DNA from 3 places in the Arthrobacter sp. Y3221087 genome. Region 2 is predicted to be linked to each of the others. Evidence: predicted binding sites of a transcription regulator. Region 2 holds the regulator's gene; each other region holds the start of a gene.
What was found. The regulator LexA, encoded in region 2, represses DNA repair genes until DNA is damaged. The targets are predictions, from matches to a motif close to TCGAACANNTGTTCGA.
Positions count from the first base shown of each region.

Region 1 (10,283 bases), on a different contig from region 2:
GGTTGTAGGCCTGCACCGAGGTGGTGTTGATGATGGTGGACCCCGCGGGCATGTGCGGAAGGGCTGCCTTGGTCAGCCAGAACATGGCGTAGACATTGGTCTTCAGGGTGTGGTCGAACTGCTCGTCCGTGATGTCCGTGAGGTCCTCCTGGGCCACCTGCTTTCCGGCGTTGTTGACCAGGATGTCCACACCGCCCAGGACGGCCACGGCGGTATCCACCACGTCCCGGCACACAGAAGGGTCCTTGAGGTCCCCGGGAACCTTCACGGCTTTGCGTCCCGCGGCTTCGATAATGCCCGCAATCCTGGCAGCGTCCTCCTCCTCCTGCGGCAGATAGGACATGACGACGTCGGCCCCCTCCCTGGCGAACGCGATGGCCGCGGCGGCACCGATGCCCGAATCCGCACCGGTGACGATTGCCTTCCGGCCTTCCAGCCGCCCCGTTCCGCGGTAGGTTTCCTCCCCCAGGTCCGCTTTGGGCATCAGCTCCGCGTCCAGCCCGGGCTCTGGCTGGTGCTGCTCTGGCGGGGAAATGTGCTCGTAGGCGGTGACCGGATTCCGGAAAGTGTACTGGTCTGTCATGGCGGTCCTCCTGCTGGGTGGATTCCAAGAAGCTAAGTATGCTTACCGTCCCAGCCTAGGCAACCGGCGGCCACCTGCCAACCCGGAACTACTCCCGCGCCACCTCCACCAGGCGCACCTCCGCCAGCCGGCCGCCGTCGACCTTTGCCGTCATGTACGTGCAGGCGGGCTGGCGCCGGCGGTCCGTGGGTGAGCCGGGGTTGAGCAGCCGCAGGCCAGCCGGGGACGTGGTGTCCCAGGGGATGTGGCTGTGCCCGAAGACCAGGACGTCCGTGTCCGGATAGAGCGCCTCGCACCGCAGCTCCCGGCCCTTGGCTTGCCCGGTCTCATGGACCATGGCAAAACGGATGCCGTCCAGGGTGATGTGCGCGGTTTCAGGGAGGCGGGCGCGCAGGTCCGGCCCATCATTGTTCCCGTAGACGCCCACCAGGGACCGGCTGCGTTCCTGGAATTTATCCAGGACCCCGGCCTGCACCCAGTCACCGGCGTGGAAGACCACGTCTGCGCTTTCGACGGCGGCCCACACCGGGGCGGGCAGGTCTCTGGCCCGCTTGGGGATGTGGGTATCGGCAACCAGGACGATGTTCAGCGGCATAGGGAAATCCTGCCACGCGGGGCCTGTTCCGGTTCCCGCGAGAGTCGTAATCTGGGGGCTGGGAGGTGATTGCCATGGAGGCAGCGCAGGGCGACCGCATTATCGTCCACGGCCGGCATGTTGGATCCACGGACCGCCACGGGGTGATCCTGGAAGTGCGGGGACAGGACGGAACCCCGCCTTACCTGGTCCGCTTTGATGACGGGCACGAAACCATCATGTATCCCGGCGGTGATTTCGCCGTCGAACGCCCGCACGGCAACTGAGTCCCGGCCTGTGCTGGGCCCGGGCATGATGTACCTGTCAGACTGGGCTGATGGATCATTCTCTGGCTTCCGCAGCGTCCGCCACCCCGCCCCTCCGCACCGGTCCCCGGGATCCGGGCGACGCCTGGGTGGAGGGGGACCGCGGACGCTTTTGGGGGCGTTTCGGTGCGGCCGGCGTTCTGGCGTTCGATCCGCCCAGGGGGGTGCTGCTGCAGCACCGCGCGGTCTGGAGCCATAACGGCGGAACGTGGGGGTTACCGGGTGGAGCGCTCCACCAGGGCGAGGAGCCCGTGGCCGGCGCGCTGCGGGAAGCCCAGGAGGAGGCAGCGGTTCCGCCGGAGGGTGTGGACGTGCTGTTCACTTCCCTCCTGGACCTGGGCTACTGGTCCTACACCACGGTGGTGGTGCTGGTGCGGGAGCCGTTCGACCCGGTCATCAGCGATCCCGAGAGCATCGAACTGCTGTGGGTCCCCCTTGATGAGGTGGAGCGGAAGGAACTGCACCCCGGCTTCGCTGCCGCCTGGCCGGACCTGAGGCGGCGGCTTGCTGCCGCCGGCCCGTATCCCGGCGGCGCTTCCTAGTAGTCCGGACCGTATTCCGCCGTGACCAGGATGGGCAGGTGGTCGGAGTTGCCGCGCGGCAGCGTCTCTACATTCTGGATGTCCAGGCCCAGGGACGTGGCAAAGTCGAAGTGGCCCTTGAATACCTTGTACCTGGTGTAGGTGCGCCGGTTGCTGAGGGAGAGGGCATACCCGGAGTTCTTCATGTGGATGTCCAGGTTCTTGGTGAAGAACGGGTAGTTGAAATCGCCCACCATCAGCGTCATCAGGCCTTTTCCCATGCTGAGCAGTTCGGCATGGGCAGCGTGGATCTGCTTGCGCCGGAGCGAATTGGAGGCGGTCAGCGGCGCCGCGTGGAACGAGCCGATCACCAGTTCATGCTGGGTGTCGTTGTCCATCACGCGCACCCCAATCAGCCGTTCGTGCGCCGGAGCCAGGACCCTGTCATGCATCGACTTCTTCAGGGCGAAGGATTGGGTGTCCAGTGCGGTGAAGCGGCTGGTGCGGTAGTAGACGGCGAGGCCCAGGCGGTTTCCCTTGGTGACATGCGCCAGATGCAGCGGCCCCAGGGTTTCGGGGAGGTCGGTCGCATCCACCTCCTGGAGGCAGAGGGCATCGACGTCATGGTTCCTGGCCAGGGCAAGAAGCTCGCCGCTGGCCTTGTGTTTGCGGAGGTTGTAGCTGATGACGCGCATGGAATACCTCTTTTCGAGGTCGCTGACAGGACCAGTTCCTGAGTCTAGTCCGCTGGCATCATCCAGTCTCAAACATTTCGCTGGCCCAGCATTTCGCGCCGGACCGCTGCTGCCGTTCCCGAGCGAGCGGTTAGAGTTAGTGGCAATTCACTGAAGTTCTCTGCGAAAGGCCAGCGTTGACTGAAGAGTTCCAAGAGCTTGCTGAAGGCAACGCCTACTACCAGGTCCTGGGCGGCGGCCACTTCCGCTCCACCATCCATGCGCAGGGGGCTTGGAACGCCCACGAACAACACATGGCGCCCGCCTCCGGTCTCCTGGCCGAAGCCCTTGAACGCCACCAGCCGCGGGCGGACATGCGGATGGCCCGGCTCAGCTACGAGATCCTGGGACTGATCCCGGGCGGGGAATTCCAGATCGAGACCTCCACGCTGAGGCCAGGGAAGACCATCGAACTGCTGCAGGCAGAGTTGGTGGCTGCGGGCCGGACAGCAATCCGGGCAACCGCCTGGCGGATGATCACCAGCGACACTGGTGCCGTCGCCGCCGTCGAGGATGCGGCCATTCCGGGCCCGGACGACTGCAAGCCCTACGACGGTTCGGCTGTCTGGCCCGGCGGCTACATCCGGTCCCTCGAGATGCGGGTTGCGGAAGGGCACCGGCCGGGCGCCGGCAAGGTGTGGCTCCGCACCGACCACCCGCTAACGGACCGGGAGGACAGCACCGATCTGGCCCGCTTGATGGGCCTGGTGGACACCGCCAACGGGATCGCCGCCCGGGTGCCGCCCGGCAAGGACAGCTACGCCTTCCCCAACCTGGACCTGCAGATTCACATGTACCGGCGGCCCGAAGGGGAGTGGCTGGGGCTGGACAACGCGGTGTCCTTCGGCCGGGACGGGATCGGCCTGACATCCACCGTCCTGCATGACCGGCAGGGCCCGTTCGGGCGGGCCGAACAGATTTTGACACTGCGCCGAACCTGACCGGCTGCTGATCCGTGGGACTTGGTGGTGGCCGGATTGCTGCCCGGATTGCTGTCGGGCCTGTGTGTGTGTGGGGGGGGGCCGCCGCGGGCTGTGAATGATGTGGAAGGCGACGGCGTAACCTAGGGTTGGCCTGTCCGCCGGCAGTTCAACAAGGAACTGCGAGATGACCATAAGGGAGCCCGGCACCATGCACCACCCCGTTCAGGAAACGCGCACGCTGACTGTGGTGCGGCAGGAAGTTTCGCTGGGAGCGGGGCGGGACCTGGAATTCGGGCTGGAGCTCCTGGCAAAGGCCAGGTCGGGACAGCTCGGCCCCACCCTTCGGCTCTACCGTCCCGCCCCCACCGTGGCGTTCGGACAGCGGGACACCCGCCTGCCGGGGTTTGAAGCAGCGGCCCGTGCCTGCCGTGACAACGGCTTTGAACCGCTGGTCCGCAGGGCCGGCGGACGCGCCGCTGCCTATCACCAGGGGACCCTGGTGGTGGACCACATCGAGCCGGACGCGGATGCGATCGCCGGCTCCAAAACCCGCTTCGGGTACTTCGGGGAGTTGTTCGCCCAGGCACTGCAGGTGGTCGGCGTCCACGCCGCCGTGGGGGAAATACCGGGGGAGTACTGCCCGGGCGAGTTCAGCGTCCACGGAACACACCCGGACGATTCCTCACACCGGATCAAGCTCGTGGGCACGGCCCAGCGGGTCGTGGCGGGCGGCTGGCTGTTCAGCTCCGTCATCGTGGTGGAAAACTCCGCCCCGATCCGGAAAGTCCTGACGGACAGCTACGCCGCCCTGGGGCTTGAATGGGATCCTGCCACTGCGGGCGCCGTCGAAGACCTGGTGCCCGGTGCCACCGTCCAGGCCGTGGAGGACGCGCTGCTGCAAACGTATGCGGGCCATGCCGCCCTGGAGTCTGCTTCCTTCAGCAGCCTGGGGGCATGACCCGCATCGCGAAAGTGTGTGCGGCCGGCCGTGCTTATGCCGCCAGGCGCGCCTTGACCTCGGCTGCTGACGGGTTGGTCGCTGCCGAACCGTCCGGGAACAGGACGGTGGGAACGGTGCGGTTGCCGCCGTTCAGCTGCTCCACGAGTTCGGCGGTGCCATCCACTTCCTCGATGTTGATCTCCGTGTAGCCGATGCCCTGCGCATCCAGCTGCTTCTTCAGCCGGTTGCAGTAGCCGCACCAGGTGGTGGAGAACATGGTGATGGTGCCGGATTCGGGAGTGAAATCCACAGGGGTCTCCTCTGTGTCGATGTAAGGTTCCGTTCCTGTCAACGGTAGCGTGCCTCCCCCTATTCCCGTGCGCCCGCGGCTTCCCGGACGGCCGGATGACAGCAGATGTCGCCGATGGCATGCTGGAGCCATGTGTGGACGCTATGTAATGGCACGTGCTGTGGGGGACCTCCTGGCGGAATTCGACGCCGAGCTGGAGGACGAGGTGAGCATTCCGCCGTCGTGGAATGTGGCACCCACTGACGACGTCCCCATCGTCCTGGGACGGCTGGTGGATGACGGGCCGGAGCGCAGGCAGGTCCGGCAGCTGCATGTGGCCCGTTGGGGGCTCGTCCCTTCCTGGGCGAAGGATCCGGGCATCGGTTCCCGGATGATCAATGCCAGAAGCGAATCCGTGCTGGAGAAGCCGGCGTTCCGTAAGGCTGTCCAGTCGCGGCGCTGTGCAGTCCCGGCGGACGGTTACTACGAATGGAAGCAGGGCCCGGGGAAGACCAAGCAGCCCTACTACGTGCATCCCGGGGAAAACGGGGGCCTGGTCTTTGCCGGCCTCTACGAATGGTGGAGGGACCCCTCCGTGCCGGCCGGCGAGCCCGGGCAGTGGATGCTTTCCACCTCCATCCTGACAACGGACACACCGCCCCCGGGATCAGAATCGACAGTGTTCGGGAAGCTCACTGCCCTGCATGACCGGGTTCCGCTGCCCATGGCCAAGGCCACCATGCAGGCCTGGCTGGACCCGGAAGCTGATGATGCCGCCGGCCTGGTGGACCTCGTGCGGTCCGGCGTCAAGGACGTTGCTGCGGACTGGCGCGTGGAGTCGGTGGGCAAGGAAGTGGGCAACGTGCGCAACAACGGTCCGGAACTGATCAGGCCCGTGGAGGCGCTGTTCTAGGAGTCCCGCCCCGGCGGCGTTGACTTAGACGGTGACTGAACCGTCGTCGTCCACGGCCCAGGTGGGGTTGTACGCCACTTCCCAGCGGAAACCGTCCGGGTCCGCGAAGTACCCTGTATAGCCGCCCCACGGCTGGGTGACCGGCTCGGCCACAATGGCGGCACCCGCGGCCGCCGCCTCCGCCATTACCTGGTCCACCTCCTCAACGCTCGCCAGGTTTTGGCTGAGGGTGATGCAGGGGACCGGCCCCGGGGCGCTGACGCCTGCTTCCGCCTGCATCTGCCCCGCGTCCCAGAGTGAAAGCACCAGGCCATGGTTGACCTGGATGAACACCACGTCCCCGGCAACCTCCTTGTGGACCGGCCAGCCCAGGCCATCCACGTAGAACGCCCTGGACGCTGGAACGCTGCGGACGCCCAGTGAAATGAAGTCGACTCTTGGCTGCATGCTTCGATACTGTCAGACGATGGCAACTATTCAAGGAAACGATCGGGACGCTTTGGCCGACAAAGAACAGCTCGCTGCCGTCCGGGTTGCTGTGGATGAGGTGGATGAACAGATCGTCACCCTCATCGCCCGCCGCGAACGGCTGATTCGCATCGCCGGCACCCTGAAGGGCGACGACGCGGAGGTCCGTGCGCCCGACCGCGTGGAACGGATTATCGAACACGTCCGTTCGGCCGCTGAGAAGAAGGACATTGACCCGGACATCGTGGAATCCACGTACCGGGCCATGATCTCGGGCTTCATTGAACTCGAGATGCGGGTCCACAAAGAATCCAGCTGAACCCCGCGCCAGGGCAAGAAAAAAGAGGAAGCCTTACAGGGCTTCCTCTACCGGGACGCCGGACTGGAATTCCCGGCCGTCCGCCTCACTGAAGGCGGAGATGACATGCCCCTGCCCCAGCCCGTTGATGGCTGCCTTGGGAAACTGCCCGGTAATGGTGTTTTCGGAGTGCGATACACCTGACAGGTCGTAGTTCTCCTCAATGCCCTGTTCGCGGTTGAACGAGTAGAAGGCAATGGCCTGCCCGTTCATGAACTCAATGCACAGCCGCCGTTGCGACGAATAATCCGGGGTGGCCCCGACCAGTCCCACGACATATGCGCCGGACCCTGGAATGGTGCCGTCGATGTCGAAGGTGGCCACGAGGGTGGAGTCCTGTGCCTTGAGGCTTGCCTGCTTGAGGAGTGCGTCTTGGGTTTCCATGGCTCCATCCTGCTCCCTGCTTTCCGCTCCGTCCACCCCCTTGTCCGGTAACGGCGGAGAAGCCCTGCGGCCCCTTTCTATGCATTGGGCTGAACCGGGCGTAGACTTGAACTGTTCGAACACATATTCGAATAGGGTTAGGTTATTCCGGGAGGCGCCATGGGCATGTTCAGCGAATCCGTTGATGTCCTGTGCTCTCCTGAGGGCCAGCCTGTAAGCCTTGTCTGGGCCGGCAGGTCCTACGATGTCTGTGCCGAACCACTGCGCTGGTATGAGCGCCGGCAGTGGTGGGCGGAAGACAGCAGGGCGCCTTTGGGGAGCGGTCCCGGGGTGGTGGACCATGAAATCTGGCGGGTGCAGGTATTGCCGTCCCCGGGGGGAGCCGCCGGAAGCACGGCGCACGGTGAACCACTGACCCTTGACCTTTCCCGCCATATCCGCAGTGGCCGCTGGCGGCTCGTGCGGATCCATGATGCCCTCCGGCCCAGAACAGCATGAGCTTCACGCACCTTCACGTCTCCACCGCATTCAGCGCCCACTATGGGGTTTCCTGGCCGGATGAACTGGCACAGGCTGCCGCCGCGGACGGCGCCACCGCCCTTGCCTGCACGGACCGCGACGGCCTGTATGGAACCATCAAGCACCTTAAGGCCTGCATGGCTGCCGGTTTGGATCCCATCGTGGGAGTTGACCTTGCGGTCCTTGACGACGACGGCGACCACCGTACCCAGGTGGCAGGCAGGGTGGTTGTCCTTGCCCGCGGGCACAACAACGGTGCCGGCTATCGGGCCTTGTGCCGCCTGATCTCCGATGCCCACGCACGGACAACGGGAAAAGCCGGGGGAGCGGTGCCGGTTGCCGTGACTCGTGCCGAACTTGCCTCCCGGACGCTTGATCCCCAGACCCTCAAGCCGGTACTGACTGTCCTGATCGGCCCTGATTCGGATGTTGGCCGGGCAATGGGAGGCCGGCGCTATCTCCGCCCGCGTACCCTTTTTAAGCAATGGCTGGATGCCATGCCAGGCGGGACGGTGGTGGCAGAGATTGTCTCCCAGCTCAGCGCCCCGGGGTCACCATTGAGCACTGCCCACGCAGTCCGCATGCTCCGGCTTGCCGAGGAACACCACGTACCGGCGATCCTGACCAACGCAGTCCGGTACTGTGCTGCGGACGGCGCACCCACAGCTGACGTTCTTGATTCGGCAAGGACCCTGAAATCGCTTCCGGAGCTCGCCACCGAACCGCTGCTTCAACCCACCGGCCAGGGCTGGCTAAAGTCTGCTGACCAGATGCTCCTGCTCGGCAAGGAAATCATCGCCGCCGCAGGTTACGGTGCCGCTGACCTTAAGCAGCTGATGACGCAGACCGAGGCGCTCGCCAACCTGTGCCGGATTGATCCCGCTGCCGACATGGGGTGGAAGCAGCCTGTTGTGCCGGAGACAGCCGTGCTGGGAATCAGCCAGGACCCGCACCAGGAGCTGGTGGAGCGTTGCAATGCAGGGATCGGCAGGCGGTTTCCAGGCATCAGCGGGGCGGCGGAAAGCACCATGGTGTCCCGGCTTGAGCATGAACTGGGCATCATCCGGAACCTCGGTTTTTCCTCCTACTTCCTGACAGTGGCAGAGGTTTCCCGGATGATCCAGGACATGGGCGTCCGGGCTGCGGCCCGCGGATCCGGCGCTTCCAGCCTTGTGAACTACCTCATCGATGTCAGCCACGTGAACCCCCTCCAGCATGACCTGATCTTCGAGCGTTTCCTCTCCCAGGACCGGGCAACCCTGCCGGACATCGACATCGACGTCGAAAGTGCCGAGCGCCACAACGTCTACCGGCGGATCTTCGAGCGGTTCGGTGCCGAGCGGGTCACGCTGATGAGCATGCAGAACGGTTACCGGGCCAGGGGAGCGGTACGCGATGCCGGTATGGCACTCGGCATGGATGACGGCGAAGTGGGGGAGATCGCCAAGCAGCTGTGGCGCTTCTCAGCCCGCAAGTTCCGTGAAGCGCTGCAGGAAAAGCCCGAACTCAAGGAGCTTGCCGGAAGGGTTGAGCAGCGCGATGTCGACGGCAACCAACAGCTCGATCTGCTGGTGGACCTGACCGAACGCCTTGACCGGCTGCCACGCCACATCTCCATGCATCCCTGTGGGGTGATCCTCGGCGACGCCACGCTCCTGGACCGCACCCCGGTACAGCCCAGCGGACTGGGGCTGCCCATGAGCCAGTTCGACAAGCACGACATGGACCCCATGGGCATGCTGAAGCTCGACGTCCTGGGTGTGCGGATGCAAAGCGCCATGGCATTCGCGGTCCGGGAAATCATCCGGATCCATCCTTCAAAGAATGAAGTTGTTGCTGCCGGCCGGCACCCTGCCGGGGCGGATGGTTCGGGGCCGGCCTATATTGCTGACAACGGCCACATCGACCTCAACGCCGTGCCGCTCGATGATGAGCCCACCTACGAACTGATCCGCAGCACGCACACTTTAGGCTGCTTCCAGATCGAATCACCGGGCCAGCGCGAGCTGATCGGCAAGATGGCCCCGCGTGAATTCAACGACCTCATCATCGATATTTCGCTGTTCCGGCCCGGGCCCATGAAGTCGGATATGGTGCGGCCCTTCCTTGAACACCGGCACGGGTTTGCCCCGGAGGTCTACCCCCACCCTGACCTGAAACCGGTGCTGGCGGAAACCCACGGCGTGACCGTGTTCCACGAGCAGATCCTGAGGACGTTCGACGTCATGACCGGGTGCGGCCTGGCCAAAGCGGACGAGTTCCGCAGGGCCCTGAGCAGCGAAGAGGGCGAAGCCGGCGTCGAAGATTATTTCCGTAGGAAGGCAAAAGTGAAGGGGTATTCAGCGGACGTCGTTGACAAGGTTTGGGACACCCTCAAATCCTTTGCCAGCTTCGGTTTCTGCAAAGCCCACGGTGCGGCCTTCGCTGTGCCCACCTACCAGTCAGCCTGGCTGAAAACCCACCATCCCGAGGCATTCCTTGCCGGGCTGTGGGAGCACGATCCGGGCATGTACCCCAAACGGCTGCTGGTTGCCGAGGCGAGAAGGCTGGGCATCCCGATCCTTCCTCTTGATATCAACCTCAGCAAGGCCGAGTACCGGGTGGAGCGGGTCCAGTCCGGCCCTGACGCAGGAAAACTCGGTATCCGGCTGAGCCTCAACGGTATTTACGGGCTCTCCAGGACAGAGTTGAAGAGAATCGTTGCCGGACAGCCCTACGGTTCGCTGGCCGACCTCCGGGCAAGGTCGAAAA
Region 1 covers NZ_JBNHFE010000001.1:1,684,567-1,694,849, forward strand. Annotated here, with positions in the region: gene AC5RUO_RS08035 (glucose 1-dehydrogenase) at 1-583, opposite strand, end outside; gene AC5RUO_RS08040 (metallophosphoesterase family protein) at 672-1,178, opposite strand; gene AC5RUO_RS08045 (DUF1918 domain-containing protein) at 1,253-1,444, shown strand; gene AC5RUO_RS08050 (NUDIX domain-containing protein) at 1,495-2,025, shown strand; gene AC5RUO_RS08055 (endonuclease/exonuclease/phosphatase family protein) at 2,022-2,699, opposite strand; gene AC5RUO_RS08060 (thioesterase family protein) at 2,876-3,679, shown strand; gene AC5RUO_RS08065 (lipoate--protein ligase family protein) at 3,846-4,619, shown strand; gene AC5RUO_RS08070 (mycoredoxin) at 4,654-4,911, opposite strand; gene AC5RUO_RS08075 (SOS response-associated peptidase) at 5,042-5,803, shown strand; gene AC5RUO_RS08080 (VOC family protein) at 5,828-6,250, opposite strand; gene AC5RUO_RS08085 (chorismate mutase) at 6,270-6,590, shown strand; gene AC5RUO_RS08090 (hypothetical protein) at 6,624-7,013, opposite strand; gene AC5RUO_RS08095 (DUF6504 family protein) at 7,173-7,511, shown strand; gene AC5RUO_RS08100 (DNA polymerase III subunit alpha) at 7,508-10,283, shown strand, end outside.
Region 1: a site for LexA is predicted at 7,129-7,144, ahead of AC5RUO_RS08095 (DUF6504 family protein). Genes of this name have one in related genera too.

Region 2 (10,283 bases):
GCGTTCCGTCCTTGGTGACGTCCGTGACGACGTACCTTGCGCAGCCGGCGTCCTCGAGCCGGTCCAGGACCTCCCAGAGGTCCCCGCCTTCCTTGGTCCAGCCACGCCCTGCGAGGGTGGTTCCGCGGACATCGAGGCCGACGGCGATTTTGTCGCCGAAGCGCTCGATGACCCGCCGGGTCCATTCAGGGTTTTCCAGCGCGGCGGTGCCGAGGTTGACGCGGGCTACACCGAGGCCAAGGGCGGCCTCAAGGGATTCGTCGTCGCGCAGGCCGCCGGAGAGTTCCACCTTGATGTCCAGCCGGCCTACCACTTCCCGCAGCAGCTCGGCGTTGGACCCCCGGCCAAAGGCCGCGTCCAGGTCCACCAGGTGCACCCATTCGGCACCCTGCTGCTGCCAGTTGGTGGCGGCCTCCAGCGGTGTGCCGTAGCTCGTCTCGCTGCCCGCTTCCCCCTGGACCAGCCGGACGGCCTGCCCGTTCACGACGTCGACGGCGGGCAGCAGTTCAAGGACCGGCAGATCGTTTGCGGTGGTCATGTTCTTCCTCAGGGTTGGGTGCGGGGGTTGGCGGGGCGCGTTCAGGTGGCCGGCAGCGTCAGCAGGTAGGCGGCCAGCAGGGACATGCCCGCCAGGACGTAGAACGATATCTGTGTCCACAGCGGCTTGTGCTGCTGCCGGAAGGACAGGGCTCCCCCTACCAGCAGGCCGGCCAGCCCCATCAGGACAATGGACCACATCTAGGCGGGACCGCCGGCCGGGTCCGACTGGCTGCCGGAGGCAGGCTGGGCCGCGGGCCGGTGCAGGGCCTCCACCCAGTTCCGCAGCAGGCGCGCGCCGGCATCCCCCGACTTCTCGGGGTGGAACTGCGTGGCGCAGAGCGGGCCGTTTTCGACGGCGGCGATGAACGGGGCACCATGCTCGGACCAGGTAACCAGGGGCGGCGCCATGCGCGGCTGGATGACGTCGAAGTTCCATTCCTGCACCCCGTAGGAATGCACGAAGTAGAAGCGTTCGTTCTCGACGCCGGCAAAGAGCTTTGAGCCTTCCGGTACCTTGACGGTGTTCCAGCCCATGTGCGGCACCACATCGGCGGGCAGGAGTTCCACCTTGCCGGGCCACTCCCCAATGCCTTCTGCCTCCGTGCCGTGTTCCACGCCGGCCTCGAAGAGCACCTGGAGGCCGACGCAGATACCGAGGACGGGCCTGCCCCCGGCAACCCGCCGTCCGATGAGGCGGATGCCGTCGACGGCCTTCAGTTCGCGCATGACGGTTTCGAAGGCGCCGACGCCCGGGACCACCAGGCCGTCGGCGTTCAGGACGTCCTCGGGCTTGGCGCTGAGCACTACCTCGGCGCCGGCCCGTTCCAAAGCACGCACGGCCGAACGGACGTTCCCCGAACCGTAGTCCAGCACCGTGACGGTGGGCTTTCCTTCGGGGGAAGGCAGCTTCCGGCTGGCGGACGGATCGATAATTGCGCCGTCCTTCAGGACCTGGCCGCTCACAGGGCACCCTTGGTGGAGGGGATGCCTTCCACCCGGGGGTCCGGTTCCACGGCTGCGCGCAGGGCGCGCGCAAACGCCTTGAACTGGGCCTCCACGATGTGGTGCGGGTCGCGGCCGGCGATGACGTTCATGTGCAGGCAGATGCCGGCGTGCAGGGTGATCGCCTCGAAGACGTGGCGGGTCAGGGAGCCAGTGAAGTGGCCGCCGATCAGGTGGTACTCCTGGCCCGCGGGCTCGCCGCCGTGCACAAGGTAGGGCCGGCCTGACACGTCCACGACGGCGTGGGCCAGTGCCTCGTCAAGGGGAACGGTGGCTTCGCCGAACCGGCGGATCCCCGCCTTGTTCCCCAGCGCGGTGCGCAGCACCTCACCGAACGTGATGGCCACGTCTTCCACGGTGTGGTGGACGTCGATGTGGATGTCCCCGGTGGCCTTGACCGTCATGTCGATGAGCGAGTGCTTGCAGAGCGCCGTGAGCATGTGGTCGTAGAAGGGCACGGACGTGTCGATGTCCGAGACGCCGGTACCGTCGAGGTTTATCTCCACGAGCACGGACGACTCACTGGTGGCGCGCTCCATGCGCGCGGTCCGGGCCGCGGCCGTGTTCGATCCGGTGGAACTCATGGTCAGGTGTCCTTTTTGCGGGAGAAGGAGTTTGGCACGGCGTCCAGCGCCGGTACTTCAAGTCTAGGCGGGAAGCGCAGCCTGGCTGGCAAGGATGCTTTCCAGGGCGGTGAGGAATGCTGTGGTTTCGGTCTCAGTTCCTGCCGTGACGCGGAGGTGGCCGGGGATCCCGACGTCGCGGATCAGCACGCCCGCGTCCAGCAGTTCCTGCCAGACCTGGCGGGGGTTCTCCAGGCCGCCGAAGAAGACGAAGTTGGAGTCCGAGGCTGCGGGCTTGAGTCCCAGCCGCGTCAGTTCGGTGACGATGCGGTCGCGCTGCTTCTTGATGTCTTCGACGTCGGCCATGAGGGCTTCGCGGTGCTGCAGGGCCGCCAGGGCTGTTGCCTGCGTGACGGCGGACAGGTGGTAAGGCAGGCGGACCAGGCGCAGGGCATCCGTGACTTCGGGGGCTGCCGCCATGTAGCCGAGGCGTGCACCCGCGAGGGCAAACGCCTTGCTCATGGTGCGGGAAACGATCAGCCGCTCCCGTCCGGGCAGGAGGGTCAATGCGCTGGGGGTGCCGTCGTGGGCGAACTCGTGGTAGGCCTCGTCCACAATGACGATGGTTTCGCTTGCTGCTCCGGCCTCGTAGACGGCTTCCACCACATCCAGCCCGAGACCGGTGCCGGTGGGGTTGTTGGGTGAGCAGAGGAAGACGATGTTGGGCTGGAGGTCCTTCACCTGGCGGGCCGCGGATTCGGCGCTCAGCCCGTAATCGCCGGCGCGTTCGCCCTTGATGTATTCGGTATCCGTTCCGCTGGCCAGCAGCGGATACATGGAATACGTGGGCGGGAAGCCAAGCGCTGTGCGGCCGGGACCGCCAAAAGCCTGGAGGATCTGCTGGAGCACTTCATTGGAACCGTTGGCGGCCCACAGGTTGGACTCGTCCAGTCCGTGGCCCAGGTACTCTGCCAGCGCCCGGCGGAGCTCGGTGAACTCCCGGTCCGGATACCGGTTGAGGCTGGTGGCGGCCTCGGCAACGGCTGCGGTGATGGCAGCCCGCACGTCGGCCGGAACGCCGTGCGAGTTTTCGTTGACGTTCAGGAGGATGGGGACATCCAGCTGGGGCGCCCCGTAGGGGGTCAGCCCGCGGAGGTTGCTGCGGAGGGGAAGCCGGTTCAGACGCTCTAGCTGGTCACTCACCTGAACAGTTTAGTGGCCGTCACGGAGACCGGAAAATGTGACAGCCGGTGTTCGCGCCGGGCGTGCGGCCTGCGGCAAGGCCGCACCCGGCGCATGTTGGGGCGGACGCTGCCTCAGCTGGTGGGGACGTACAACTGCTGACCGGGCAAGACCGCCCCTGCAGGGAGGTTGTTCAGCTGGACGATGTCAGCAACCACATCCCGGGCATCACGGTCGGGGGCGACAGTTCCAGCGATGGACCACAACGACTGTCCGGACTGGACTGTAACGGTCACCGTGGGAGTCACCGTGAGGTCTTCAGCAGTGTCGGAGGCCTTGGCCGGCGAGTTAAAGAACCCTGCCAGGGACAGCAGCAGGGCCGCCAGCAGCACGAGCGGGATACCGATCAGGACGATCTTCCCCCGCCGGGTCAGGCGAAGGGGAGGCAGGGGCGCCGGGCCCCCCGGGGTACCGGGCGTGGCGTGCTGCAAAGCCTGCCGGGCAGGGGCCTGCGGAGCGTTTGCCTGCGAAGCGGATATAGCTGACATGTCTGAGCCCTCCTGGACCGTCCTGTGCTGCCTGGGAAAAACCGTGCTGTGTTGCATGTAGTGCCGGTACTGCCTGTACTGCGTTTACTACCTGTATTCGTCCACCGCCTTGGTGCGTTCACCGCCTTAGTGCGTTCACCGCCTGGGGGCGGAGACTGGCGCCTCGCTGCTGTACAGGCTCCAGCCTGCCCGGCACCACTGACATTTCGGCTCCAGTATTCGAACGTCTTTCGAATAGCGAGCACTTGACTAGAACACATATTCGAACTTTTGCCTTCTCCAGTTTTAGCACCTATCAACGAATAATGTCGAGACTCGCTAGAACAAATGTTTGAAAAAGCAAAGTGGCTGGCCTAGCTTTGAAACAGGAAACAACCACCCTTGAAGCTGATCAGCAGGGTCTGACAAAAGGGCAAGTCACCCAGTCCGGAGCCTTGGAAAGCCCGGTGGCAACCGAAAGGCATTGGCGAATATGGCAGCAGCAGCCACCGGGGGCAGGACAGCCTCGCAGCCGAAAAGGGCCGCGAAGGGGCTCACGCCGCGGCAGAAGAAAATTCTGGAAACCATCCAGCGCTCGGTCAACGAGAACGGCTACCCGCCCTCGATGCGCGAAATTGGCGACACCGTTGGCCTTGCCAGCCTGTCCAGTGTCACCCACCAGCTCTCCCAGCTGGAGAAGCTGGGCTACCTCCGGCGGGATCCGAAGCGGCCCCGGGCCATGGAGGTACTCACGCCTCTCACGCTGGATGGCGGACCCGCAAAGACCGGCGGTCCTTCGGTTTCACTGCCCCAGGATGCGGCTGCCACAGTAACGGAGCTGCCCACCGCAGTGGACACCGCCATGGTGCCACTGGTCGGCCGGATCGCCGCCGGCGGTCCCATCCTGGCCGACCAACTGGTGGAGGACGTCATGCCGCTCCCCCGCCAGCTGGTGGGACAGGGCGAGCTGTTCATGCTTCGGGTGGCGGGCGATTCCATGGTGGACGCCGCCATCTGCGACGGTGACTGGGTGGTGGTGCGGCGCCAGGCGGATGCCGCCAACGGCGATATCGTGGCGGCGCTCCTGGACGATGAGGCCACGGTAAAGACCTTCCGCCAGCGTGACGGCCATACCTGGCTGCTCCCGCAGAACACCCAGTACGAACCGATTCTTGGCGACCACGCCACCATCATGGGCAAAGTGGTCTCGGTCCTGCGCTCGCTCTAGGGAGAGCAGGACCAACAACTCCATAGTTCGAAAAAGACGGCACCTTCCCGGTACACGGGCGGGTGCCGTCTGTCAGTTGGCCTCCGCGGCCAGCCGCTCAAGGGCTGCTACCGCTGTCTTCCGGTCCGTTGTGGCCCAGAACGGGGGCAGCGCCCCCCGCAGGAATCCGGCGTAGCGCTCGGTGGCAAGGCGTGAATCCAGCACCGCCACCACTCCCTTGTCGCCGGTGGACCGGATCAGGCGGCCTGCCCCCTGGGCCAGCCGGATGGCGGCATGGGTTGCGGACACCGACATGAACCCGTTGCCGCCTGCCTGCGCCACCGCACGGGACCGCGCCGTCATGAGCGGATCATCAGGCCGCGGGAACGGGATGCGGTCAATGACCACCAGCCGGCACGATCCGCCCGGGACGTCTACTCCCTGCCACAGGGACATGGTTCCGAACAGGCAGGTGTCCGGTTCGTCCGCGAATTGCTTGACCAGGGCCGTCATGGTGGAATCGCCCTGGCAAAGGACTGTCACACCGAGCTTGGGGCGAAGCGCCTCAGCTGCTTCCTCGGCGGCGCGCCGTGAGGAGAACAAGCAGAGCGCCCCGCCGCCGGATGCGCGGATGAGCGCCTCCAGTTCGGCCAGCGATTCCGGCGACGCGCCACGGCCCGGTTTGGGCAGGTGGCCGGCAACATACAGGATGCCCTGTTTCGGGTAGTCGAAGGGCGAGCCCACGTCCACGCCGGTCCAGCTGGGGGCGCCGTCTCCCACCAGGCCGAGACCCCCGGCGGCGGGCTCGAACGCTGATCCGATGGCCAGGGTGGCGGATGTCAGGATCACGGTGTGATCGGCAAAGAGGCCCTCCCGCAACCGGCCTGCCACGGACAGCGGCGCGATGTTGACCAGCACGGGCGCGGACTCGTCAGGCTGCGAATACCCCTGGCCGGGGTCGAAGGAACTGGCACGCGAGAACCACACCACTTCCCTGTTGTCCCGGGCCGCAAGCAGCCGCTCGCACAATTCCAGGATGAGCATCAGGCGGGACCGGGCAAGCTGCCTCCCGCCGTCGGGCGTCGTGCTGCTGTCCCCCTTGGAATCGGACAGCGCCGCGCGGCAGGCCTCACGCAGCTGGTCGATGCAGTCCAGCTGTTCGTCGTTCAGGCCGTTGGGCAGCAGCCCGTTCGGCGCGCCCGCGAGGGCCATTTCCAGGTTGGCGGCGGCGGCGTTGAGGGCGTCCACGGTGATGGCCGTGTGTTTCCGAGCGCTGGCGGCGGCGGCGTGGACCATGGCAACGGAGAGCTGGCCGGTGACGGCTCCCGTGACCCGGTCCTGCAGCTCGTGGGCCTCGTCCACCACCACAACGTCATACTCTGGCAGGACGGCCAGGCCTTCGAAGGCGCTGACAGCCAGCATGGCGTGGTTGGTGACCACGACGTCGGCCTCCGCCGCATCCTGGCGTGCCAGCTCGCTGAAGCATTCCGCAGCCAGGGGGCACTTCTGTGAACCCAGGCATTCCATCGAGGTCACCGAGACCTGCCGCCAGGCGCGGTCGGTCACACCGGGAAGGAGTTCGTCACGGTCGCCGGTGGCGGTCTTCTCCGCCCACTCGCGCAGCCGCACCACCTCCTTGCCAAGCTGCGACGCGGGACCGCCGACCGTTGCGGCAAAATGCGGAACACTGTTGTCCTCCCCCAGCGAAAACAGCTGCCCCTCTGCGGGCTCCTCCGACGGGAACCCCCCTTCGAGCTTGTGCCGGCAGACGTAGTTGGAACGGCCCTTGACCAGTGCCACCTTCACCGGCCGGTCCAGGGCAGGAGTGATCGCCTTAAGGAGGCGGGGCAGGTCCCGGCCCACGATCTGCGTCTGCAATGCCAGCGTGGCGGTCGAAACCAGGGCAGGCTTGTTGCTTTCGAGGGCGTGGGCAATCAGCGGAACCAGGTACGCGAGGGACTTGCCGGTGCCGGTTCCCGCCTGAACCAGCAGGTGGTTCCCCGTTTCGATGGCGCGCGCCACCTGCCTGGCCATTTCGTGCTGCCCGGTGCGGCTCTGCCCGCCCATGGCGGCAACGGCCCGGTCGAGCAGCTCGATGACGAACTGCCCGCCGGCCGTGTCCGTGGCTTCGCCGGCCACGAGGTCAGTCATTCGCGGCGAAGGGTTCCAGTTCGGCCGCCAGGCCTTCCCGGACCATGACGACGGCCCGGGTACCTGCCTCGACGTGGTCAAGGCTGATGATTTCAGCGTCGGAGTCGTGCAGTTTGCTGAGCAGGTCGCCGCGGTTGTAGGGAAGGAGCAGTTCCATCTTGACGCTGGGCCGCGGGATGGATTCGCTGATTACGCGGAGCAGTTCCGCGATCCCCTCACCGGTACGCGCCGAAACCACCACGTGGCGCGGCTCGCGCTGCTTAAGCCGCTCCACCACGAAGGGGTCCGCTGCGTCGGCCTTGTTCAGCACGATGATCTCCGGGATCTTGCGCGCATCCACCTCGCTGAAGACCTTGCGGACGGCAGCAATCTGGCCTTCGGGATCCGGGTGCGAGGCATCCACTACGTGCAGGATGAGGTCGGCGTCAGCCACTTCCTCCAGCGTGGAACGGAAGGCCTCCACCAGTTGGGTGGGCAGGGACCGGACAAAACCGACCGTATCCGCCAAGGTGTACCCCAGACCGTCCGCCGTTTCGGCCTTGCGCACCGTGGGGTCCAGCGTGGCGAACAGGGCGTTTTCGACCAGCACGCCCGCGTCCGTCAGGCGGTTCAGCAGGGAAGACTTCCCGGCGTTGGTGTAACCGGCGATGGCCACGGAGGGAACGGCATTACGACGGCGGTTGGCGCGCTTGGTTTCGCGGGCCGGCTTCATCGCGGCGATTTCGCGCCGCAGCTTGGCCATGCGGGTGCGGATCCGCCGGCGGTCCAGTTCGATCTTCGTCTCACCGGGGCCGCGGGAGCCCATGCCGGCGGCCGCGCCGCCCACCTGGCCACCGGCCTGGCGGGACATCGACTCACCCCAGCCGCGGAGGCGGGGAAGCAGGTACTCGAGCTGCGCGAGCTCAACCTGCGCCTTGCCTTCCCGGCTCTTGGCGTGCTGGGCGAAGATGTCCAGGATCAGGGCAGTGCGGTCGATGACCTTGACCTTGACGATGTCTTCAAGCCCGCGCCGCTGGGACGGGGCAAGTTCGGCGTCGACGATCACGGTATCCGCGCCGGTGGACATCACGATGTCCTTGAGTTCCTGGGCCTTTCCGGAGCCCAGGAACGTGCCGGGATCCGGCTTGTCCCGGCGCTGCACCAGGCCGTCCAGCACCTCTGAACCGGCTGTCTCGGCAAGTGCCGCGAGCTCGCGGAGCGAGTTTTCGGCGTCGGCAAGGGTTCCCTCGGACCAAAGCCCGGCCAGGACCACGCGCTCCAGGCGCAGCTGGCGGTATTCGACTTCGGTGACGTCTTCCAGTTCCGTGGAGAGGCCGGCGGTGCGCCGGAGGGCGCGGCGTTCCTCAAGGTCCTGCTGGTCGCCGTCGAACGTGGTGTGCTCTTCGTCCAGGCGGGAGATGGCCTGTGCCGCACCCAGCACGGGCTTGCCGTTGCCGCGTTCTTCTCCGCGGGGCGTGCTGAGATTCCTGGCCGGTACGTCCTTGGAGAGAATCCGGTCGATCACAGCCTGGATTTCCGCAGGGCTCATGTCCTGGGCGGCTGGTTCGGATCCGGTGTTGGGCTGGCTGGTCATGGTCTCCTTTGAAGATTCGGCAGTTCCAGAATAGTGCCGATTGCTGGTCTGTGGGGAAGTATTCGCGCTGGGCTGACGGCCTGCGGTCATGCAGTTCTCCTGGGATGTTGGGCGCCGGCGCGCCGGAAGGCGGCCGCGGGCGCGGGTGCCGCATCACGGAAGGCGGCGGAACGGGAACGTGCCGGAGAATCGGCGAAAAGACCAGCGGATGCTGACTTTCGAGTATTGTCCGGCTGCCGGAACAGACATGTTGGGTCTGGTCCGGTGCACAAGCGGAAGGTGATGAAAACCTGCGTCGCCGTGGGACTGGCCGTCGCTGGAGGACGGACTGCGGGACGGGCGGTGCCCGTACCGGCTACTCGAAGATCAGGAACATGCCCTCCACCCTAGCAGAGGCCCCGCGTCCGCAGTTTCCCTTTACGCCGCAAGGGGAACTACTCTGGCCAGTTATGGAGTCCGCACACTATTTCAGCGCATCCCCCGCCGGCCCCTTCACCAGAAAGCCCCTCACAGTAGAGCTCGCCGGCGAAACACGCAGGCTGCAGACTTCCAGCGGCATCTTCAGCCCTGACGGCATCGATAAGGGGACGGCGGTCCTCCTGGCTGAGGTTCCGGCGCCCGCGCCCACCGGCAATCTGCTGGACATCGGCTGCGGCTGGGGACCCATCGCGCTCACCATGGCGCTGCGTGCCCCGCACGCACATGTGTACGCCGTGGACGTGAACGAACGCTGCATCACGCTGACCAATGAAAATGCTGCCGCTCTCGGGCTGGCGAACGTTGTGGCCAGCACGCCCGAGGCAGTTGATCCGGACCTGAGGTTTGACACGATTTGGTCGAATCCGCCTATCAGGATCGGCAAGGACGAGCTTCACTCGCTGCTGAAACTGTGGCTGCCGCGGCTCGCGCCCGGTGGATCTGCGTGGCTGGTGGTTCAGAAGAACCTGGGCTCGGATTCCCTCCAGCGCTGGCTCGCCGGGGAGCTGGACGATTCCTTCAGCGTGACCCGCGAGTCCACGTCCAAGTCCTTCCGCATCCTGAAAGTCAGGAAAGCGTCCCGGTAGCCACGATGACGGCCGGGCCGCTAAGTTCCACATGCTCGTGGCCGGCCGGTCCGGCGAAGAATTTCACGCCTACTACCCCGCCTGGCACGTGGACCCGCCAGGTGTCCGGAGCCTCTGCGCCGGCCCAGTGGCGGATGGCGACGGCGGCAGCACAGGCTCCCGTTCCGCAAGACTGGGTCTCGCCGACACCCCGCTCGTGGACGCGCATGGTGACTGAACCAACGCCGTCGTGGACGAGCGGTTCAGCCGGGACAACGAACTCCACGTTGGTGCCGTTGGCAGGAACGGGTTCGACGGTGGGTGCCGTGAAGAGCCGGGTCCCCGCGAGTTCGGAGAGTTCTGCGAGGGCCACAACGGTGTGCGGGTTGCCCATGCTGACGGACAGCGCGGGCCGCGGGACCTCCAGCCCGTCCGCGGTGACCAGCGAATCCATGGCTTTCGCTGTGGCTTCACCGGGGAAGATGAACTCCCAGG
Region 2 covers NZ_JBNHFE010000002.1:413,848-424,130, reverse strand. Annotated here, with positions in the region: gene priA (bifunctional 1-(5-phosphoribosyl)-5-((5-phosphoribosylamino)methylideneamino)imidazole-4-carboxamide isomerase/phosphoribosylanthranilate isomerase PriA) at 1-538, opposite strand, end outside; gene AC5RUO_RS11615 (hypothetical protein) at 580-738, opposite strand; gene hisH (imidazole glycerol phosphate synthase subunit HisH) at 739-1,503, opposite strand; gene hisB (imidazoleglycerol-phosphate dehydratase HisB) at 1,500-2,126, opposite strand; gene AC5RUO_RS11600 (histidinol-phosphate transaminase) at 2,190-3,308, opposite strand; gene AC5RUO_RS11595 (LysM peptidoglycan-binding domain-containing protein) at 3,422-3,835, opposite strand; gene lexA (transcriptional repressor LexA) at 4,308-5,042, shown strand; gene AC5RUO_RS11585 (ATP-dependent DNA helicase) at 5,115-7,172, opposite strand; gene hflX (GTPase HflX) at 7,165-8,745, opposite strand; gene AC5RUO_RS11575 (class I SAM-dependent methyltransferase) at 9,195-9,809, shown strand; gene dapF (diaminopimelate epimerase) at 9,790-10,283, opposite strand, start outside.

Region 3 (10,283 bases), on a different contig from region 2:
TGCCGGGCGGGCAGGACCGATTTTACGACGCCGGAGCCTCCCTTTCGCCGCCCGCCAACCATGAGCGGGCGTCAGGCTGACTGGCCGCCGTCGAGCCTCAGCCATGCCATGGCGTCCTGCCTGGAGGTGAAGAACCGGGTGGGGCACGGAAGCTTGCTGACTCCCAGGACGAAGTTGGCCATCACCTTGTCAACGGGTGAGGAACCCAGCAGCGCAATGCGGGAGGCCTGGCACGGCCGGCCGAACACTGCACGAGCGCCCCGGCTTACCCGTTCCGTCGTCGCCATGTCCACCAGCATGGGCCGCCTGCTCTCGCCGCACAGGTCATTGACCCTGCCCATGGCGTTCTCGGCGTCGGCCTCGCTGATTGAGGCGCCGCGCGGCCACCGCAATTGAAGGATCCCGTCCTCATCCAGGCTCAGGTCTCCCTTGGTGGATCCTTCCGGCTGGTCCGTCACTTTGTCCCTCCACATGGTTTTTCTGGAGCCACGAGTCCCGCATCCCCCTACAATGTACTCAACTGGGAGGGAAGGGGTCATTGTGGCGGCTGATACGCCGGGTGACTTGCGCGTGCCACGCACCGCCGTGGTGGCAGACCCCGACGCTGTACGGCTCGCGCGGAACGCTTCCGCACTGCAGGAGGCGGGCTTTTGCGTGGCTTCAGCGGCGGACGCACCGGGGCTGGCAGCACTTTTGGAGGACAGCAAACCGACAGTCATCGTCGCCGACGCGTCGCTGCTTCCTGCCATTGACGCCGAAGCTCCCGTCCTGCTGATGGTGGACCTGGACAATCCCGCCGAAACCTCCGCCCGCCCCTCCGGTATCCACGACTGCATTACCAAGCCGCCCGCCCCGCGGGAGCTGGTCCACCGGACTTCGGCCCTGATCGACCTGGTAGCCAGGCGGAGCGCGTCCAGGCAGCGGGCCGAGGCACTGCGCGAACAGCTCCGGCTGGTATCCGCGGCTGTCCGCGCCACCAACGATCCCCAGGAGATCGCGAACCACGTGGTGGCAGGCTTCGGCCGGACTTTCAAAGCCGACCATGTCCTGCTGGCCACTTTCGAGGACGAGCGGGTTCCACGCATCACCGCCGCCTGGGACGCTCCTGGGCTGCAGCCGCTGCCTGACGGTGCCCTGCCGGACGGCGAAGAGGCGCACCGGACGGCGGACCTCCTGTGGGCCGGCGCGGAAACCATGTCCTCGTACGGACCCGAAACGGACGAACCAACTGGCGACGGGCGGCGGACAGGCGAAGGTGGGGGAACGGCGTCGGGCATCTACAGCACGCTCTCCACCCTCGCGGTGCCCATCGGCGAAGGAAGTTCCTCGCTCGGGATCATCTGGATTGTCATGCGTGACCGGCCACGCCAGTGGTCCCGGGCGGAGCTTGGCCTGATCCAGCATGTGGCAGGCAACGCTGCCTACGGGCTGATCCAGAGCCACCTGATCAGCAGCCAGCAGCAAGTGGTCAAGCAGCTCCAGCAGCTGGACAAGGCCAAGACGGACTTCCTGGCTACCGTGAACCATGAGCTGCGCACGCCGCTGACATCGATCATGGCGTACCTGGACATGATCCAGGAAAGCACCGAGCAACCCGTTTCCCCCGAGGTCCACCAGATGCTTGACATCGTGGTGCGGAACACGGAGCGGCTCCGGTCACTGATCGAGGACATGCTGAGCGTTTCCCGCAATGGCCTGGATGACAGCCTGATGCATTTCACCCCCGTGCGCCTGGGGCAGACCCTTGACCTGGTGGCGGCGGCACTGCGGCCGCTGGCCAAGCTGCAGAACGTGACCATCGAGGTGGACCCGGTGCCGGAGGACCCGGAGATCCTGGCCGACGAGGTGCAGCTGCAGCAGGTTTTCACCAACCTGGTGTCCAACGCCATCAAGTTCACCCCCAGCGGCGGACGGATCGAGGTGGGCAGCGAGTCGCACGCCGCCGAGGACGGAACCCGCTGGGCAACGGTCAGCGTGGCGGATACCGGCATCGGCATCTCCAGCGACGAAATCGACCACGTGTTCACCCGGTTCTACCGTGCGTCCAACGCCATGTCCGGGGCGATCCCGGGGACAGGCCTGGGGCTGGCCATCACCAAGGACATCGTGGCCCGGCATGGGGGGAAAATAGACGTGGCGTCCACTTTGGGCGCCGGTACCACCGTCACCGTCAGCCTCCCCCTGGATGCCGACCGGTCCCGGGCCAACTGAGCGGGGGAAGGAGGGAACCTGATGTTCGCCGAAAACGATCCCCGGCTCTCCCAGCTGCTGGAAGGCATTGTCCGGCTTGCATCGGGAGACCTCAGCTCCCGGATCGAGGTGTCGCCCGCCCGGGACGAGCTGGACGCCATCATTACTGGCACCAACCTGCTGGCTGAAGACCTGCAGATCATCTACGAAGAGCTTGAGCAGCGGGTCCAGGTGAGGACACAGCTCCTGCACGAGGCACACCTTGAGATGCAGAAGATGGCCATGCAGGACCCGCTCACCGGCCTGGCCAACCGTTCTGCCCTGATCCACGCGCTGGAGGCGGCACTGGAGTCGGGGACACCTCCCGGGGAGGGCCCGGTGCTCCTCCTCATGGACCTCGACGCTTTCAAATCCATCAATGACAGCATGGGCCACACGGCGGGCGACCAGGTCCTCATCACCGTTGGGGAACGGCTCCGGGGCGCGGTGCGCGCCGACGACGTCGTGGCGCGGCTGGGCGGGGACGAGTTCGCCATCGTGATGCCCTCCGCCACCCCGGACCAGGCCACGGTGGTGGGCCACCGGATCCTCGCGGCCCTCAAGGAGCCCATCCAACTGCCCGGCAGGAGCGTGCGCTGCGGCGCCAGCATCGGCCTGAGCGCGGGCGGCGAGGGACAGACCCCCGAGGACATGCTGATGGAGGCCGACGTCGCCATGTATGCCTCCAAGGCGGAGGGGCAGAACCGGCTGCACCACTTTGAGCCTGCCTTGCTGCTGATGCGCAGGCTCCGCAGCCAGCTTGTGGAGGACCTGCGCGCCGCAATCAAGAGCGACGGACTGACGCTGCACTACCAGCCTGTGGTGGAGCTCGCCACGGGGCGGGTGGAGGGAGTGGAGGCGCTGGTCCGCTGGAACCATCCCACCCGCGGGTTCATCATGCCGGATGAGTTCGTACCGCTGGCCGAGGAAGCCGGGCTGATCTCCGAGCTTGGCCTTTGGGTGCTCCGGACGGCAGTGCACCAGCTCCGGTCGTGGGTTGCAGCTTCGCTGGTGGATAACCGGTTCTCCATCCGCATCAACATTTCCGCTACAGACCTGCAGAGCTTGCAGTTCATCGAGGACGTCCGGAATGTGCTGAAGGAAACGGGGGTGCGGCCCCAGCAGGTTGTTCTGGAACTGACGGAGGTGGCAATCGTCAAGGGCAACGAACTGGACCGTTATTCGCTGGGCGGGCTGCGCGGCCTGGGGGTGGGAATCGAAATCGATGACTTCGGCACCGGTTACTCCTCCATCAGCTACCTGCGCCGGCTCCCGGTGGACCGCGTGAAGGTTGACCGTTCGCTGATCACAGGCCTGGGCACGGATCCGAGCCAGCCCGCGCTGGTGGCAGCCGTCCTGCAGCTGGTCCGCGCGTGCGGGCTGGAGGCTGTCTGGGAGGGCGTGGAAACCGCGGAGCAGGCCGAGATCCTGCGGGGGCTGGGCTGCCTGAGCGCGCAGGGCTACTACTTCAGCAGGCCGGTGCCGCCCGACCAGATCCCGCTGCTCCTGGCCGACCAGCCCGAAGGCGCCAATCCCTAGCACCGGAAGTTACCGCAGGGTACCCGAATTAGTCCTAAAACTCCCGCAAACCACTGCGTTTTTTGGTGCTGCCGATATACGATCATCCTGCGGTGTCTGGTTTTCCTTGCCGCTTGAGCTGGGGATTCACAGAAGCACCGGAATTAAAGGCGTTTAGAAATTGAAAATAAATTGGGCCACTGGGTCATTACTTCGTCAACTGGGGGCGTAGCTAATGTCGGTTCGTGTACAGGCATGGGGAATTATTGCCGCGGTACTGGCGGAGACAGATCCGTCCGGCGCGGCCGTCCGGCAGCGCCTTAGCAACAGCCTCGACGAGAATCCGGGAGTGCCCGAGCGGGCCCTGCTGGAATACCTTCTTGAAACGCGGCGCAGCGATGCCAATACCGTGGAAACGCTGGAAACCGCACGGGAAATGCGCCTCACTCCCGCCGCCATCCCGCCCAAACTCGCCGAGCAGATCGATGCCATCCGCAGCATGTCGCGGATCAGCGCGCTGCTTGAGAACCAGATGCTGATGACGGCCTTCCAGCCGATCTATGGGCTCAGCGACAAAAATGTGGTGGGCGTGGAGGCGCTATCGCGCTTCGTCAGTGACGACGGCGCCGCGGCCGAACTGTGGTTCGCGGAGGCCGCCGCTGTGGGCCTGGGCGCCAACCTGGAGTTCTCGGCGCTCGGCTCGGCCGCAGCGGCCGCCAGGGACCTTCCGCCGCACCTGTTCGTGTCCCTGAACATCTCCCCCACGTCCTGCCTGGACCCGCGGCTGCCGGAACTGTTCGAGCACATTGATCTTCCCGTCAACCGGATTGTCCTCGAGCTCACAGAGACCATTCCGGATGAGGAGTATGCGCAGTTCATCGCCGCCATCAACCCGCTGCGTGACCAAGGCCTGCGGATCGCTGTCGACGACACCCACTCCGGCGCCGGCGCCCTGAGCCGCATGGTGCACCTGCGCCCTGACTTCCTCAAGGTGGGGCGCGATGTGATCGGGGACGTGGACAATGACGGCCTGCAGCGCGCGCTGACCGCCTGCCTGGTGGATTTCGGCCAGCAGATCGGCACCACCCTCGTAGCGGAGGGCATCGAAACGGTGGGGGAATTGAAGGTCCTGACAGAACTGGGGATCGACGCCGGCCAGGGCTACCTGCTGGGACGCCCGTCGGTCCGGCCGAAAGACTGGGGTTCCTGGAACACCCGGCTGGACGCGGACGGCCTGAACCGGCAGCTTGTGGGGCCCGAACAGGCCACGCCCAATTCACAGGGAAAAGACGCCTCCTGAGGTGAATCTTCAGACAGTGGACCGGCCGGCATGAGTGCGGCCGGTCCACTGTTTTGTTGTGCGCCCTATTCGTCGTGGCCCTGGTCGCCGCTCATCTGGTCCTCGGCCGGGGGCGTCTCACCGGGCGGTACTCCCCCGCCCGGCTCCAGGCCCGTGACATTGCCTTCGGCGGGATCCGGGTTCGCTGAGCCCGCCGAATCCCTGCCTCGGGCTGCCTCGGTGCCATGGTTGCCCTTGCCCGGCTGGTCAGGATTGGCCGGATCATTTTCCGGATGGTAGCTGCTCATGGTGCGTGTCCTTCCTTCCCGGCCGTGGTTCTTCGCCCCAGCTCTGGACTAATTGTAAGCATGCTGATAATTCTGGAGGGGTAGGGCTGGGCGGCCGCTGGGGCGTCCGGCACACACGATGTCAGGAGGAACAGAGATGGGAATCGGCGACAGCATCGGCAAGGCAGCGGAGAACGCCATGGAGGACCTGGCGGGTACATCAAAGCCCACCGAAAAGATGAACGTTCCCGACCCCACGGACCCCAATGACGACGTGGAGGTCCACTCCTCCATCAGCGAGGGGTCCAACGCCATGGAGGCTGAAAAGGAGAAGGCACCGGGCTTGAAGACCGGGCCGGCGCCCGGTCCGGTCTCCGAGAACCCCTTTGGCGGGGATATTGACGAAACGAACAATGACCGTGCTGAAGCCGGCCGTGGAACGGGCGACGACGGGCTGACAGGCAGTGCAGCCGCCCCGGGTGGAGCGGGGGCGGCAGGAGGCGGCGGCCCCAGCGGCGTTGCGGGGGGACTGCCGGACAGCAACCCGGACGAGCTGCGCGCCGACCCGACGGAAGGCGACCAGGACCCGTCCACCAGCACGGGCCGGGGCTAGCACCGGCCGAACATGGGATCAGGCGGGTGGCCCCGGCGGCCACCCGCCTCTTTCCGTAAGCACCTCCCTGAGCAGGTCGGCGCGGTCGGTGACCAGGCCGTCCACACCCAGGTCCAGCAGGCGGCGCATCTCGGCGGGTTCGTTGATGGTCCAGACGTGTACCGCCAGGCCAAGGCCGTGCGCCCGGCGGACAAATCCGGGGGTGACAACTTCAATGCGGCCGCGGCGCGCCGGAACCTGCAGTGCGTGGACGCCGGACAGGACCCGGCGCATCAACCACCGGAACGCAGGCCCCGGCACCACCGGCCCCAGGAAAGTGAATAGGGCGATCGACGCAACCCCGGCCGAGGCCGCAACCGGGCGGCTGAGCCGCTTCAGCACCGCCCGCCGCCGCCGGTCCGAAAAGCTGGTGACCAGCACCCGGTCATGCACCCGGTGGCGCTCAATGGCGGCCGCGGTGCTGGTGACTGAGCCCCAGTCCTTGACGTCCAGGTTGAACCGGATGCCCGGCAGTTCCGGGACCAGTCCGTCAAACGTCGGGACGGGCTCGCGGCCACCGATGCGCACCCTGGCAACTTCGCCGGCCGTCAACTCCGAAACCCTGCCCCGGCCGTCCGTCACCCGGTCCAGCGTGTCATCGTGGAAGAGGAGCAGCACGCCGTCGGACGTGGTGTGGACATCCGTTTCCAGGTAGCGGTAGCCGAGGTCGACGGCTGCCCGGAAGGCGGCCCTTGTGTTCTCCAGCCCTTCAAGGGAGAAGCCACGGTGGGCCATGGCGATGGGCAGCTGGTTGCCGGCGGCATCCGGGTTGGCGAAGAACGGCAGGGTCACAAAGTGAGCGTACCGGAGCAGGCCGGGCCGCTGGCGGACGCCCGGGTCAGTCTTCGTGCGGCAGGATCTCGACGCCGTCGCCGCAGTGCAGCAGCGTGCGGCCGCGGCCGCCGTCGAGATTGATCCACACCACGGTGTTGTCCGGCGTGACCGCGTCCACCACGCCTCCGGCTTCGAACCCGGGGGTCAGCAGGACCCGGACACGGTCGCCCTGCCGCAGCTTCTTCCAGTGCGGCGCAGGCGTTGCCCTGCGCAATGGTGCATCGGCGATGTCCCGCTTGGTATTCCGTGCCATCCCTACCCCTTCAGCCTGCAGGAGAGGAGCTTGCTCTCCGGGGTTCACGCTACGGAGCAAAGGTGAACGCGAGGTGAGCGCCAGCTGAGAAAACAGCGGCGGGCGCGGAAATCACGAACGCGGCGCACCCAGCGAAGCAAGCCGCACCTCCAAAACCTGGGCCACGCCGTCGTCGTCAAAATGCGGTGCCCGCTGCCCTGCCGCGGCGATCGCCTCTGGGTGGCCGCTGGCCATGGCATAGCCGTGGCCCGCCCAGCGGAGCATCTCGATGTCGTTGGGCATGTCACCGAAGGCCACCACGTCGGAGGCGTCAATGCCCAGCGCCCGTGCGTACTCGGCCAGGGTGACGGCCTTGTTCACGCCGGGCAGGGACAGTTCCAGCATGGGCACGCCCGGCGAGGAGTGCGTGGCGGCGGCGAGGTGTTCGACGGCGGGGCGCACCTCGGCAAGGAACTCGTCCGGAGTGCCGTCCCGGACGATGGCGAGGAACTTCACCACGCTGTCATCGTCAACCAGGGTTTCCCGCAGCGGCGCCGGGGTGAACTGCGACAGGAGTTCGCTTGACTCGTTTTCGATGAACCCGGGCTCGAGGTGGAAGCCGGTGAGCGTTTCCGCGGCGAACAGTGCAGCCGGGCGGAGGTCCTTGATGATGCGGCGGATTTCCAGCACCGCGGCGATGCTAAGCGTGCGGGCCGAAACCAGCTTGTCCGTTTCGAGGTCCCAGACCACCGCCCCGTTGGAGCAGATGACCGTCCCGGTATGGCCCAGCTGGTCCTGGAGCGGATGCAGCCAGCGGGGCGGCCGTCCGGTCACGAAGACGAGTTCGACGCCGGCGTCCCGGCAGGCGTGGAAGGCGCGGACGGTGCGGTCGCTGATTTTTCCGTCGTGCCCGAGGATCGTTCCGTCGATATCGCTTGCCACCAACCGCATCCTGCAAGTCTACGTGGCGCCGGCCGGCGGGATGATTCCTGCAGCCGGAGGTCCGCTTGTCAGCCCGCGGCGCTACACTGAACTAATCGAACATATTTTCGAATAGGGGTGTGTTGTGGGCGTTATAGTTGGTCCCCGTGTGATACATGCGGGCGCCTCGTACCTGTCGGTCCTGATCTCTCCTGTCGCCGTTGCGGCCGGCTTCCCGTCGCCCGCGCAGGACTACTTCGATGGCCGGATCGACCTGAACGCGCACCTGATCAAGGACATCACCAGCACGTTCGTGGTGCGCGTGACCGGGGACTCGATGGAGGGCGCCGGCATCAGCGACGGCGACGAACTAATCGTCAACCGGGCCCTTGAGCCCAAGGACGGTTCGGTGGTGGTCGCCGTGCTGGATGGAGAGCTGACGGTCAAGCGGCTGCGCATCACGTCCACGGGGGTGGTGCTGCAGGCGGAGAACCCGAAGTACCCGGACATCCGGGTCCCCGCGTTATCCGAGCTGACCGTGTGGGGCGTGGCCACCAGGTGCCTGCACCATGTTTGACCTGCCGATTGTGGAAGGAGGGCCATGCCCAAACCGGTCCTGATGCGGCAGATGCCGCAGATCGCCCACGTGGACGTGAACTGCTTTTACGCCTCGGCCGAGCGCGCATTCGATCCCTCGCTTGAAGGACGTCCGCTGATCGTGCTGTCAAACAACGACGGCTGCGCGGTAACCCGCTCCGCGGAGGCGAAGGCGCTGGGAATCAAGACCGGCGATCCCTGGTTCAAGCTCGCGCCCCGGGCAAAGGAGTGGGGCCTGGTGGCGAAGTCCAGCAACTACGAGCTGTACGGCGATATCAGCGCCCGGGTCATGGAGCTTCTCGGCAGGCATTCGGCGTGGCTGGAGGTCTACAGCATCGACGAGGCCTTCCTGGGCGTGAAGGGCCGGCCCGAAGAGCTGCTGGCGCTCGGCCGGACCATGAAGGCCGCGGTCCGGCGGAACGTGGGTGTCCCGGTCTGCGTGGGGATAGCACCCACCAAGACGCTGGCCAAGCTGTGCAACAAGTGGGCGAAGAACAACGCCTCCTTCGGCGGGGTGTGCCACTGGGAGGCCGTACCGGCACCGGTTCGGGAGGCCGTGCTGGGCCGGCTCCCCGTGGACGAGGTGTGGGGCATCGCGGCCCGGCTGACCAAGCGCCTGAATGTCCTGGGCATCTTCACGGTGCTGGACCTGGTCCGCGCGGACCCTGTAGTCATCCGCGACAAGTTCTCGGTGGTGCTGATGCGAACGGTGCTGGAGCTGCGTGGCATCCCCTGCATTCCCATGGAGGAGGAGCGCCTTGGCCGGGACCAGCTCATCTTTTCCCGCTCCTTCTCCACGCCGGTCACCACCGTTGACGGCATGCGGCAGGTGCTCAGCATCTATGGCCAGCAGGCGAGCGCCCGGCTCGCAAAGCACGGCCTGCAGGCGAAAGTCCTGACGGCGTTCGCGGCCACTTCCCCGTTCAGGCAGCACGAACAGGCCTACCCTTCCGTGTGCCTGTCCCTTCCCATGCCCACGGCGGATCCGCTCCTGCTGACCAAGGCCACCCATGCCCTGCTGCCCCTCATCCGCGACGGGTTGAAGTACGCCAAGGCCGGACTCATGCTCACGGACCTGCGCCCCACCGGAAACCAGTCTCCCCTGGAGCCCTTCGAGAACCGGCATGAAGAACGCGGCATCGGCCCGCTCCTGGAGGACGTCAGCCGCCGCTTCGGGCGCGGCTCCATCGGGCTCGGCCACGGCGGCATCAAAGGCGGCGTGGACTGGTCCATCAAGCGCGGCATGCAGTCCCCCCGGTACACAACGCACTGGGACGAGCTCCCGCTGGTGAAGGCTGCCTGAGGCTTTTTAGGCCGGGAGCACCGGCGGGGCGGGCGGTCCGTCGAACATGGCGCCCTTGCTGGCCTGCGGCACCACGACGTGGACCGCGTTCCGCTGGATGGTGAAGTCGGCGGGGGTGACGGCCGCAATCTCGCCGTCGAGGTTCACCGGCATCGGCGGTTCTGTGACCAGCCGGACGGACCGGCTGGTCAGGTGGTACACCCGGTCATGCTCAACGAAGCTTCCATCCCGGAGCTGCCGTGCGATCTTCACATGCTCCCGAAGCGGTGCTGCCAGGATGGCGTAGATGTCGAGGATGTGGTCATCGATCCCGGCCGTGGGAGAAACCGTGTTGCCACCGCCGTAGTGCCTGCCGTTGCCGACGGCCACCTGGAGCAGGCCCTCGAGCTGCAATGGCTCGTGGTCCCCGTCCGGGAACTCAAGCCGGGCGC
Region 3 covers NZ_JBNHFE010000012.1:16,452-26,734, forward strand. Annotated here, with positions in the region: gene AC5RUO_RS19650 (SpoIIAA family protein) at 72-458, opposite strand; gene AC5RUO_RS19655 (sensor histidine kinase) at 541-2,211, shown strand; gene AC5RUO_RS19660 (putative bifunctional diguanylate cyclase/phosphodiesterase) at 2,233-3,768, shown strand; gene AC5RUO_RS19665 (EAL domain-containing protein) at 3,983-5,047, shown strand; gene AC5RUO_RS19670 (DUF6480 family protein) at 5,113-5,334, opposite strand; gene AC5RUO_RS19675 (hypothetical protein) at 5,471-5,926, shown strand; gene AC5RUO_RS19680 (glycerophosphodiester phosphodiesterase family protein) at 5,945-6,757, opposite strand; gene AC5RUO_RS19685 (hypothetical protein) at 6,804-7,052, opposite strand; gene AC5RUO_RS19690 (HAD family hydrolase) at 7,164-7,982, opposite strand; gene AC5RUO_RS19695 (LexA family protein) at 8,098-8,529, shown strand; gene AC5RUO_RS19700 (Y-family DNA polymerase) at 8,554-9,852, shown strand; gene AC5RUO_RS19705 (lipid kinase) at 9,859-10,283, opposite strand, start outside.
Region 3: a site for LexA is predicted at 8,069-8,084, ahead of AC5RUO_RS19695 (LexA family protein). Genes of this name have one in related genera too.